Regions from separate parts of the Paenibacillus sp. GXUN7292 genome, predicted to be linked through region 1. Evidence: riboswitches for the same ligand, from Rfam matches in the RefSeq annotation. Region 1 holds a riboswitch; each other region holds the start of a gene.
The links. A riboswitch is a leader RNA that binds a small molecule or an ion and turns the genes downstream of it on or off. The one in region 1 is predicted to bind cyclic di-GMP.
Positions count from the first base shown of each region.

Region 1 (3,282 bases):
GAACCAATTGACAGCGCAGCCGCGCGAGATTTAATTGCAAAGGCAAAAGAGGCCAGTCCCGAAGCGCCGCTTTATGTTGTGGCCATTGGGGCGATTACGAATGTAGCTTCCGCCATTTTGTTAGCGCCAGAAATTATTAATCATATTGTCGTTGTTTGGCTAGGCGGACATGCGCTGCATTGGCCGCAAACAAAGGAGTTTAATCTGGTGCAGGACGTTTGGTCCGCCAGAACGGTGCTGGATTGCGGTGCTCCGCTTGTGCTCATTCCATGTGCAGGTGTCGCTTCACATTTGATTACAAGCCTGCCTGAAATTAATGAGTATGTTAAGGACAAGGGGGCTATCGGACAATTTCTGGCGGAGCGCTATGAATCGTGCGCTAACGATCATTTTGCCTATTCTCGTGTCATTTGGGATATTTCAGCTATCGCTTGGCTGCTTCAGCCTGAAGCAGTGCCTACTGATATTGTTCATAGCCCTGTTTTAACGGATCAGGTAACGTGGAGCGTTGATCACAGCAGGCATCTGATTAGAGTTGCAAATTTCGTTAACCGTGATATGGTTTTTAAAGATTTGTTTGGAAGATTGGATGCTGCATACAGGGAAGGCAAGTTATAATAAGGTACGTGTTAAGTTTGTTTGTTCAACTTTTAAAAGTACATGAGGAGCAAAACTTGTGATGGGAAAAACGCCTGTAATTGCCGTGTTAGGCAGCTTAAATATGGATATTGTAGTAAAAAGCTCAAGATTTCCGGTACCTGGGGAAACGATATCTGGTCAAGAGGTGCATTTTGTTCCGGGCGGCAAAGGCGGCAATCAAGCGGTCGCGGCTGCTCGTTTAGGCGCAGAAGTGCGTATGATTGGGTTTGTAGGAAATGATTCGTTTGGTGACGATTTGCTGCGTTCGCTTGCAGAGAGCGGAGTGAATACAAATGGGGTTCAGCGAGCACCGTTTGCTACAGGCATTGCTTCCATTGTTCTGGCTGACAACGACAATCAAATTATTGTTGTGCCAGGAGCTAATGGCTATTGCTTGCCTGCCAATATTACTGATTTGGAAGAACAAATTGCTGCAGCGGATATTTTGCTGATGCAGTTGGAGGTGCCGTTAGAAACGATCTGCTGTGCAGCTGAGCTGGCTAAAAAACATCATAAAACGGTTGTGCTAAATCCTGCGCCTGCTATGAAGTTGCCTGATGAGCTGCTGCAGCTCGTTGACTATATTACACCGAATGAGACTGAACTATATGCTTTGACTGGGCTGAAAGCAGATGAAGCATCGCTTGAAGAGGCGATTGATTCGCTGCTGGCACAAGGTCCTGGCTGTGTAGTTGCTACACTTGGAGAAAAAGGCTCGATCTATAAGCAGAAGAACAAGACTGCGCTGCGCATGGCAGCTTATCAGGTAGAAGTGGTCGATACGACTGGTGCAGGCGATTCGTATAACGCCGCTCTTACATTTGGCATTGCTTCCGGTTATGATGAGGCAGCTCAGCTGCAGCTTGCCACTAGTGTATCCGCACTGGCTGTGACACGCTTCGGCGCGCAGCCCGGCATGCCGACGATGGAGGACGTGCAGCAATTTCTGGGCAACAATAATGAAGAGAGAAATTACAATTTCTCGGGTTGATAATGCAGGAAAGACCACATAAATAGCAGCATCGATTGCTTTGGATAGTCTTGCAATTTTTGTTCAATCGGCCTCCACTCGAAATGACGAGTGGGGGTTAATTTGTTAGTTTGGAGTTAGTGCCGGGGCGAAAAATGACGGATCAGAAGTAAGATGAGGGGTCTTTAGTCTCGCTAAAATAAAAAATATTCCCGGAAGTAGGAAGGAATAACCAGAAAAACATCGAATTAAGTGTACGTCAGAAAAAATCGAAAAAGGCAAACCCACTGAAAAGTGGCGACGCAAAGCTACAGGGGCTAAGGTCTTAGAAACTATGCCTGCCAGTTACCGTAAACGTGGAAAGTCAAACCTCCGTTTTCGGGGGTTTTTATGCATTTTTTTGAGCATACAACGGAAGGTAATGAGCACGGCTAGACATCCAGGAGGGAACAACGAAATTGACAAGTGAAAAAAATCGCATCATGCTGTTATTGACAGTGATCGTTCTCATTGTATCGATTATTGTGCATTTTCTCCATCGTTTTTTCAGTATATCCGACTATTGGTCAGGAACTCATGGGATTCATTTTGATGAACAAATCAGCTTGGTCACTAATATGTTTTTGATCGCCCCCGTTATATTTTTTACAGCTGCGCTGGTACTCTTGCGCACAAATCGAGATCATCCCTATGTCCCTTTAATGAATACACTTGCCATTACTTTCAGCAGCATCTCTATGATTGCTGGCGGGGAAGGGATGGTCGAGTATCATTTTTCTATATTTATGGTCCTAGCCATCGTAGGGTACTATGAAAAAATTACTCTCATTGTGATCATGACTGTTTTATTTGCAGTACAGCATATAGCGGGATATTTCTTTTTGGGTGCATATGTTTATGGAGTAACGGAATATCCGTTTTCCATGGTGGCAATTCACGCCTTATTCTTAATTGGAACCGCGGGCGCTATCATGTGGCAGATCATGCACAAAAGAAGGCTGCAAACGGATCTGGACGAAAAAGTACATAAGCAGCAAATTTTAAATGGCATCATGGAAAGGCTTTCTTGCAGTGCAGATAAGCTGTTTCAGGCTGCGTCGCAATTGAACAGCAATTACGAATCTAATCGGCGAGCCATTAAAGGAATGGTCAAACATATTCAAGACATTTCAAGCGGCGCCACAACACAAAAAAGACAAACCGAGGAAAGTTCATTGGCTATTCAGGAAATCGCCTCCGGTGTTCACCAGATTGCGGAAACATCGCGTACAGTTTCCGATATTTCCATAAAAACAGCAAACGAAGCCACCGAAGGAAATATTATGATCAATAAAGTTGTTGAACAGGTGCTGCGAATTAGCGAAAAGGTCACTATATCTTCTGAAAAAATAAAAATGTTGAGTCGTCGATCTGAAGAAATCAAAGGAATGGTTCATTTCATCACCCAAATCGCCTCCCAGACCAATTTACTTGCTTTGAACGCGGCGATTGAAGCGACAAGAGCCGGCGAAAATGGCGATGGATTTGCTGTAGTTGCGCACGAGGTAAGGAAATTGGCGGAGCAATCCGTAGATGCGGCGAGTAAAATTACGGGGATTATCAATTTTATCCTAGAAGACACAAGCGTTTCATCTGATTCGATGGATCAGGTGATACAGGAGATGCAAACCGGA
Region 1 covers NZ_JBOZWO010000008.1:12,045-15,326, forward strand. Annotated here, with positions in the region: gene ACRRU2_RS09300 (nucleoside hydrolase) at 1-618, shown strand, start outside; gene rbsK (ribokinase) at 680-1,630, shown strand; cyclic di-GMP riboswitch class I at 1,877-1,962, shown strand; gene ACRRU2_RS09310 (methyl-accepting chemotaxis protein) at 2,068-3,282, shown strand, end outside.

Region 2 (3,282 bases), on a different contig from region 1:
TATACGGGACACTTATGACCGTTAGAAGAAGATCCCGCCGGATTCTCTAGCTTTTTTCCCGCTAACGGACATTTCTGACCGCTAGAAAGTGGAAGTTGGCGAAAAAAGAGCGCTAACGGTCATCAGTGTCCGCATCAGTGTAGGATCACAAACTTCTAAATTCTTATAATTCAAAAAAAATCCCAACCGGATCCTATCCAGGCTGGGATTAACATTATTTTAGAATGGGCTTTCTTCTGTTTTGCGATGTGTTAGTGCAAATTGTTGTGCTGTAGGATTGAAATACTTATCGCTATATTTGAAGTTGAATACTTGCTTGTCAAAATCAACATAGCCGGCATTCCATGTCGGATCTTGAATGACCCATTTGCCGCCAACCAACACTTCTACCCAAGCATGATTATCTTGCTTAGTAGTGTTGGACCAAGTTTCTCCATCCTCTGCCCAGATGGCTGTACCGTTAATAATTCTAGTTTTAATGCCTATTGAACGGTTGAGCGCTGCTGTAAGATGCACATAGCCGCTGCAAATCGCTTCTTTACGGTTTAATGTATCTATCGCTGAGTAATTAACTAGATCATTGCCCAAATAGCTTTTCACATCGTAAGCAATATTTTTGGCTACCCAATCATGAATAGCTTTTGTTTTCTCAAGATCTGTAGTTAGTCCCTTAGTAATCTTCTCAGCTAGAGCAATAATAGTTGGATGATCGCTCTCTGCATATTGTGTAGGCAGCAAATACTGCCAATCTCTCGTATCTTTATTAGTTACTGTAAATGCTGTATCGCCCCATACGACACTCTTATAGCTGCCAGAAGCATTTACATCCTTCTCGTAAATTTCAACTTTATAGGAGCCCGCTCCGTGGCGCAAGAAAATAGGAACTTCAAGCTTCTTGCCTTTGGATACGTAAACTTCCTTTTCTTCTGTTTTGCCTTTTGTAATGCGGACTAAAACAGCACGCTCTAAGGCAAACGATCCACTTAATATAATCTTACTTTGATTCGTGACTGTTGTTGATACTTTATAATTGCCTTGAGCTTGCGGCTTTAAAGGCGTAATCTCTGCATTTGGATCTTCTATGGCCGGACATGCTGGAGCAGCACTTGCAGGCTTTGCTTTTAGATCGCTTACTGATGCCTTTACATTGCGTAAAAACACAACCGCTTCTGCGCGAGTAAGCCCATCGTTAGCTGCATAGCCTTCGATTGTTTTGCTATGCTTTCCATTCGACAAATTATAGTCATAGAGCAGTTGGATGTTCTCATTCGTTGAACATGCATAACCAAGCGCATTGCCTATAATCGTTGCTACTCCGCCACGGCTTACAGCTGCGTAACGATCCTTCAAATCCCAGTTCATCTGTTTGGCATACTGCCAAACAGGCTCGTCCCACGCGGCATTATCTTGACGCTGCAGGCCATCTACTTCAAACGCGCGAAGCAGCATGCTTAAAAACTCTGCTTGCGTTACTTTATTATTAGGTCTGAATGTACCATCAGAATAACCATTAACAATACCTTGGCCTACTGCCCAATCAATAGATTCAGCAGCCCAGAAGTTTGTTGTATCCTTGAACTGTACTACTGCCGATGCTGAAGCAGCGATAGGCGCTGCAGAAGCCGCCACTGTTAGTGCAATCGATGTGGCAATGAGTTTCTTTCCCCATAATGAATACAGCTGTTGAATACGTTTAGTCAGCTTCACGTCGACTTCCCCTTTCGGTAGCTGGCTGCCACTTCTCAAAATAGAGATTGAGGCCCTTTAGCTTTGCGTCCCCGGCTTTCGGCGGGTTTGCCATTATCGTTTGAGTGTCGTTTTACCATTCACTCTACTAATCTATTAATTGAAATTTATACTACTATTTTAGCATATTTTGCTACTCAATATCACTATGATTTGTAAAAATTTTACGTCGATTTGCAGTACGTGCAGATTTCAACATTCCTAGCAAAGAAAGATTTCGGCTTTCTTGTGCATAGTATGTTGCCTGCTCGTCCGGTGCCAGTATTACCCCTAGTTGATGGTGTTCTCCGGCATAGCGTGCGCGCTGCGCAAACTTCATTTCTCCCTCTCTATTAAGCACCTCAAGCTTGCAAAAAGCAGGATTTATCATGAGGGCTGCATACAGCTGTTCCTTTGTATACACCTTTTCGCCGTTAACCTTTACAATAATTTCTCCGGGCAGCAGACCCATCGTATGAGCAGGCGTATGAGGCACTATGCCAAGTATACGTAAGCCTCTGCTGTCATGTACGTATAGAGGCGAACGGGCATTTTCATGGCGCTGGCTGCTCCATACCATCCATTCATGCAGTAAAATAGCCGCAGCAGCTGCAACCGGCAGCACCGGTGCCCACTGCCAAGCAGCAATAGCAAGCACCACAATAATTATGCTGTAAATAATAAGCTTATTGGATGCCGCTTTCGCTTTTTGCTCCGGCAGCATAGAACGTGTCAGCTCAGTAAAGCCTATCATGACCGGAAATGCAATTATCGTCCAGTTGCTATGACCGCTGCCTAGCGAAAAAAGCGGATCCCAGGGCAAGGTCAAGCCGCCGCTCGCTGCTGGCACTACCAAAAATAAAGGAACAGGCCAGAATCCTTGCAGCATATACCCCCCTACAAGCTTGCCTCGTTTGCCCTCTAGAAAAAGCGGTGTTGACAAGTTGGAGCCTTGCCAGCGTACTAGCAGTGCTTCTGCAAGATGCAGTAAGGCAACGAGCAGCAATAAAGACGCCGCTTCTATTTCTGTCAAAGATTTCACTACTGAACCCAGCCAATCCTCACGCTCTGCTAGCGGAGTAAAGCTGAATCCCCATTGCAGAATAGCAATAAGGCCAGCACTGTATGCAAAACATAAATACCTTACGCGAATGAGCAGCAGCACTGCCGCTATCCCCCACAGCCATAACAAAGCCGAAGCTGTTAAAGCTGCACCGATCCATATACCAATGATTGATGCGGCAATACCAATCACAAGACCAGCAAAAATAGCTTTAATGGTCAGAACCTTCCAGTCATGAAGCTTGACTGCAAACATTTGCCGCTCTAATCTCATTTGCCTTGTCATTTGCAGCACGATAAAAAGTATGGCCAAATAGTAAAAAGGCTGTGTAACTAGCTGCAACAATGCTTCGCCGAATTGTCCCAACCAACTGATTATTGTATTCAATGCAAGCACTCCTAGTATACGGACTTTAAGCACGCAAAATATCAAAAAAACGGTATACGGAAAATCGTAAAACGGGCACGTTTTATCAAGGATAAACGGCTTCCGTC
Region 2 covers NZ_JBOZWO010000028.1:24,380-27,661, forward strand. Annotated here, with positions in the region: gene ACRRU2_RS20040 (transglutaminase domain-containing protein) at 220-1,707, opposite strand; cyclic di-GMP riboswitch class I at 1,721-1,809, opposite strand; gene ACRRU2_RS20045 (PDZ domain-containing protein) at 1,880-3,175, opposite strand.
Region 2: it holds a riboswitch for cyclic di-GMP, as region 1 does, so the genes downstream of both, ACRRU2_RS20040 (transglutaminase domain-containing protein) here and ACRRU2_RS09310 (methyl-accepting chemotaxis protein) in region 1, are expected to answer to the same signal.

Region 3 (3,282 bases), on a different contig from region 1:
CGCCATTTTTATCAGTGTTTGAAACGAAAAAAGGCGGTGCAAGATATGAATCTTGCCCGCCATTGGGAGAAGCCTTTATTAAGAAGAAATCATTATTTTTGCTTATCTACTTTATCCTTGCTATTAACTCTATCCTCATGTTCTTTCTCGTATTCAAGCTCTATCTTTTTGCCGCTAGAAAACTTAATTTCCAACTCGACCTCAGTCAAATCAGCTTCCTGTACCTCAAAATGCTTCAGCACCGCCTGCAAAGCATCTGCCTTGCTCATACCATCCGTCCATGCAGCCTGTTCAAACAGTTTGGCAAAAGACTTCTCAGCTGCTTCAGCGGAAAGCTTCTCAGAGCCGCGCTCTATCAGGGACTTGGATTTGCCATCGTCGAAGCTGTACTCAGCTTTAATCTTCAGTCCGTCTTTCAGCTTCAATTCAAGCTCAAACTCTTTAATGCCATATTTCGCTTCTTCTTTATTTGATTCTTGCTTATGCTTGGAGTCAATTTTGACTTTGCTGCCATTCGAAAACTTCACTTCAGCCTCAAGCCGCTCATAGCTGCCGTCCTTTACACCCAGTGCCTGCAAAATTTGAGCCTGAATTTCTTCTTTAGACAATTGAGGCGTTAAATTTGCTTCCTTTAGGAAGGTTTTCAGCTCCTCGACAGCTGCAGCGCCTTTCAGCTTTTCTTTCTTGCCATTGCTCCACATTTCAATTTCTGCTTTTACTTTTCCTTTATTGCTCTTGTACTCCAGCTCGATGCCGGTTTTGCGGTCATTGACAAGCTTTATTTCAAGCTCATTAATTCCTGCTGCCGCCTCGTCTGCATATTCTTTACTAATAATGCTGGCCTTCCATATTACACCATTCTTGCTCATTAGCACTACGTTGTCGCCTGCAAGTATTCCTGCTGCTGTAATAAAACGATCATGGAATGCTACAGGAAAGTCTGCTGCAATTGTATAAGTCAGCGTATCGCCGTTGAAGCTTTTTACAACCATTTTAATAAGCTTATTATTCGTACTGTCAGCTTCCACACTTACAACTTTTCCTGTTACCGTTACAGAACCGTCTTGCTCCTGCAGGTTTTCACCAGTACGCTCCAGCAAAGAAGCAAGCTCTGCGCGTGTCACACTGCGTTGCGGCTTGAACGTTTCATCCGGATAACCGGAAATAATGCCTTGCTTAACTGCTACATTCACATATCCGATCGAACCCGCCGGAATTGCCTTCACATCTTTGAAATCCGGCTCTACCGACATAAGCGCAAGCGCCTCTTCCTGAAGTCCAAGCGCTTTTACTAATAAAGAAGAAACCCATACGCGGCTAGCCGGCTTTTCCGGGTCCAGCTTGCTCTCGGACGTATCGAACAAGCCTTTTTCAAGCGCAACGATAATGTATCCTCTTGCCCATTTGTACTGTTTATCGATCTTCTGCGCATCGGCAAATAGCAGCTTTCCGCCTTCGGTTTTAGCCTTCGCTTGCTCCTCCAGCCCCATCAGGCGAACAGCTGTCACGACAGCTTCAATACGGCTGACAGGCTTATTAGGACGGAAGCTGCCATCCTCGTATCCGGACAATATTTGTTTATACTTCATAAAGCCAATGGCTTGATTAGCCCAGCTTGCCTCAGCAGAATCGCTGAATTCAAATATAATTTCATCCCTTTGCTGCTCATTCTCTTCTGCTGTCTGCTCCTGCGCAAAGCTATGCCCTGCAAAGGAAAGCATTAGCACCATGCAAATCATCAGCTTTGTCAGTAGACGCATTTTTTTCATGTTGACATCATCTCCTCTATTGTTTTCATGCGATTGCTGCGAAACGCTTAATAGGCACAAAAAAAAGAGCTTATCCAGTTGCAAATAGATAAGCTCATGCTTCATCACTCTATCGGCAACTGGCTGGCATGGTCGAAATGACTTTAGCCCCTGTAGCTTTGCGTCATTACCTTTCGGTAATTTTGCCTATTAAATTATTCGCTGTCCATAATTATACAGGAAGATATCCTGTTCTAATATGATTATTAAAAAATTTAAATATAATCAATATGATAGGGCATGATGATAGTGTTGTAATACGCCACACTATATTCTATTAATTCCCCGTTCTCATCATAGGAAAAACGCAGACGCTTAAGCAGCATCGTCTGCTCGCTTACCTGTAAATATGCCGCTACCTCAGCCGGAGCTGCCTCTACGGCGAATTGATCCTGGAATTTCATTAGCATTATATTCTGCTCTTTAATTAGCTCATACAAGGACTGGCTATTTAATTGCTCCAGGCCGATGCTGCTTAGATCTGCGGATAAATAATGCGTAAAATGTGTATACGGCGCCTCGTCCAAATAATAAATCCGCTCGATTCGCACGCTCTGCTCACCGAATAGCTCATACACCTCGGACTGTTGCGCATTATGCTCGATAGAAGCCGACAGCCATTCCTTCTCGAGCTTATGCCCTTTCTCTTCGAGCAATTCCGTGAATCGCTTCCCTTTAATGCGCCCGGCAATCGCATCATTGCGAATAATTTTTGTGCGCTTGCCGCTTTTCGTTTCGAGAAAGCCTTCCTGCACAAGCTCTTTGACTGCATTGCGAACAGTGATCCGGCTCACCTTGAATTCCTCAGCCAGCTCAGGCTCCGAAGGGAAATTCGAATGAAGCGGATAGACACCGTGCAAAATACGGTCCTTCATAATATTTTTTATTTGCAAATATAAAGCTCCCTTTTCCTGATTCAGCTTCATCGTCCATTACCTCTCAATATCTCTTACTGTTTGGTTCATAGCATAAGCTGCAGCCTGGTTAATATCATGTACGTTTGCCATAGGCGTATCGCCCGCGACGGTATGAGCCAGCATGCCTGCTGCGACTGCAAATGCGATAATTTCGCCGGAAGCCAGCTGCTCCAGCACGCCATGCACGATGCCGCTAGTAAAAGCATCGCCTGCACCAATTCTATCATAAACAGCAAAGCGGTTCGCATCTGCAAAGGAAAAAGCTTGTTCCCTATAAATATAGCCTAACAGCGAATGAGTATTGTCTGGATGGATCGTACGCTGAGTACCAGCTATAACAGCGATATGATAGGCTTTTGCCACTTGCGGAATAAGCTCTAGCAGCTGCTCCTTGCGCGCTTCTGCTTGGCTCTGCATTCCAAGCACATGCAAAGCGTCCTTTTCATTCATCAGCACAATATCCGCCAGCTGCAGCATTTCCTCATAATGGGGCCGAGCGGCTTCATAGCCGTTTTTCCCCCATAACGACGGGCGATAGTTGCAATCAAAAACAACTT
Region 3 covers NZ_JBOZWO010000050.1:21,077-24,358, forward strand. Annotated here, with positions in the region: gene ACRRU2_RS25730 (S-layer homology domain-containing protein) at 93-1,769, opposite strand; cyclic di-GMP riboswitch class I at 1,881-1,966, opposite strand; gene ACRRU2_RS25735 (GntR family transcriptional regulator) at 2,024-2,734, opposite strand; gene ACRRU2_RS25740 (sugar kinase) at 2,741-3,282, opposite strand, start outside.
Region 3: it holds a riboswitch for cyclic di-GMP, as region 1 does, so the genes downstream of both, ACRRU2_RS25730 (S-layer homology domain-containing protein) here and ACRRU2_RS09310 (methyl-accepting chemotaxis protein) in region 1, are expected to answer to the same signal.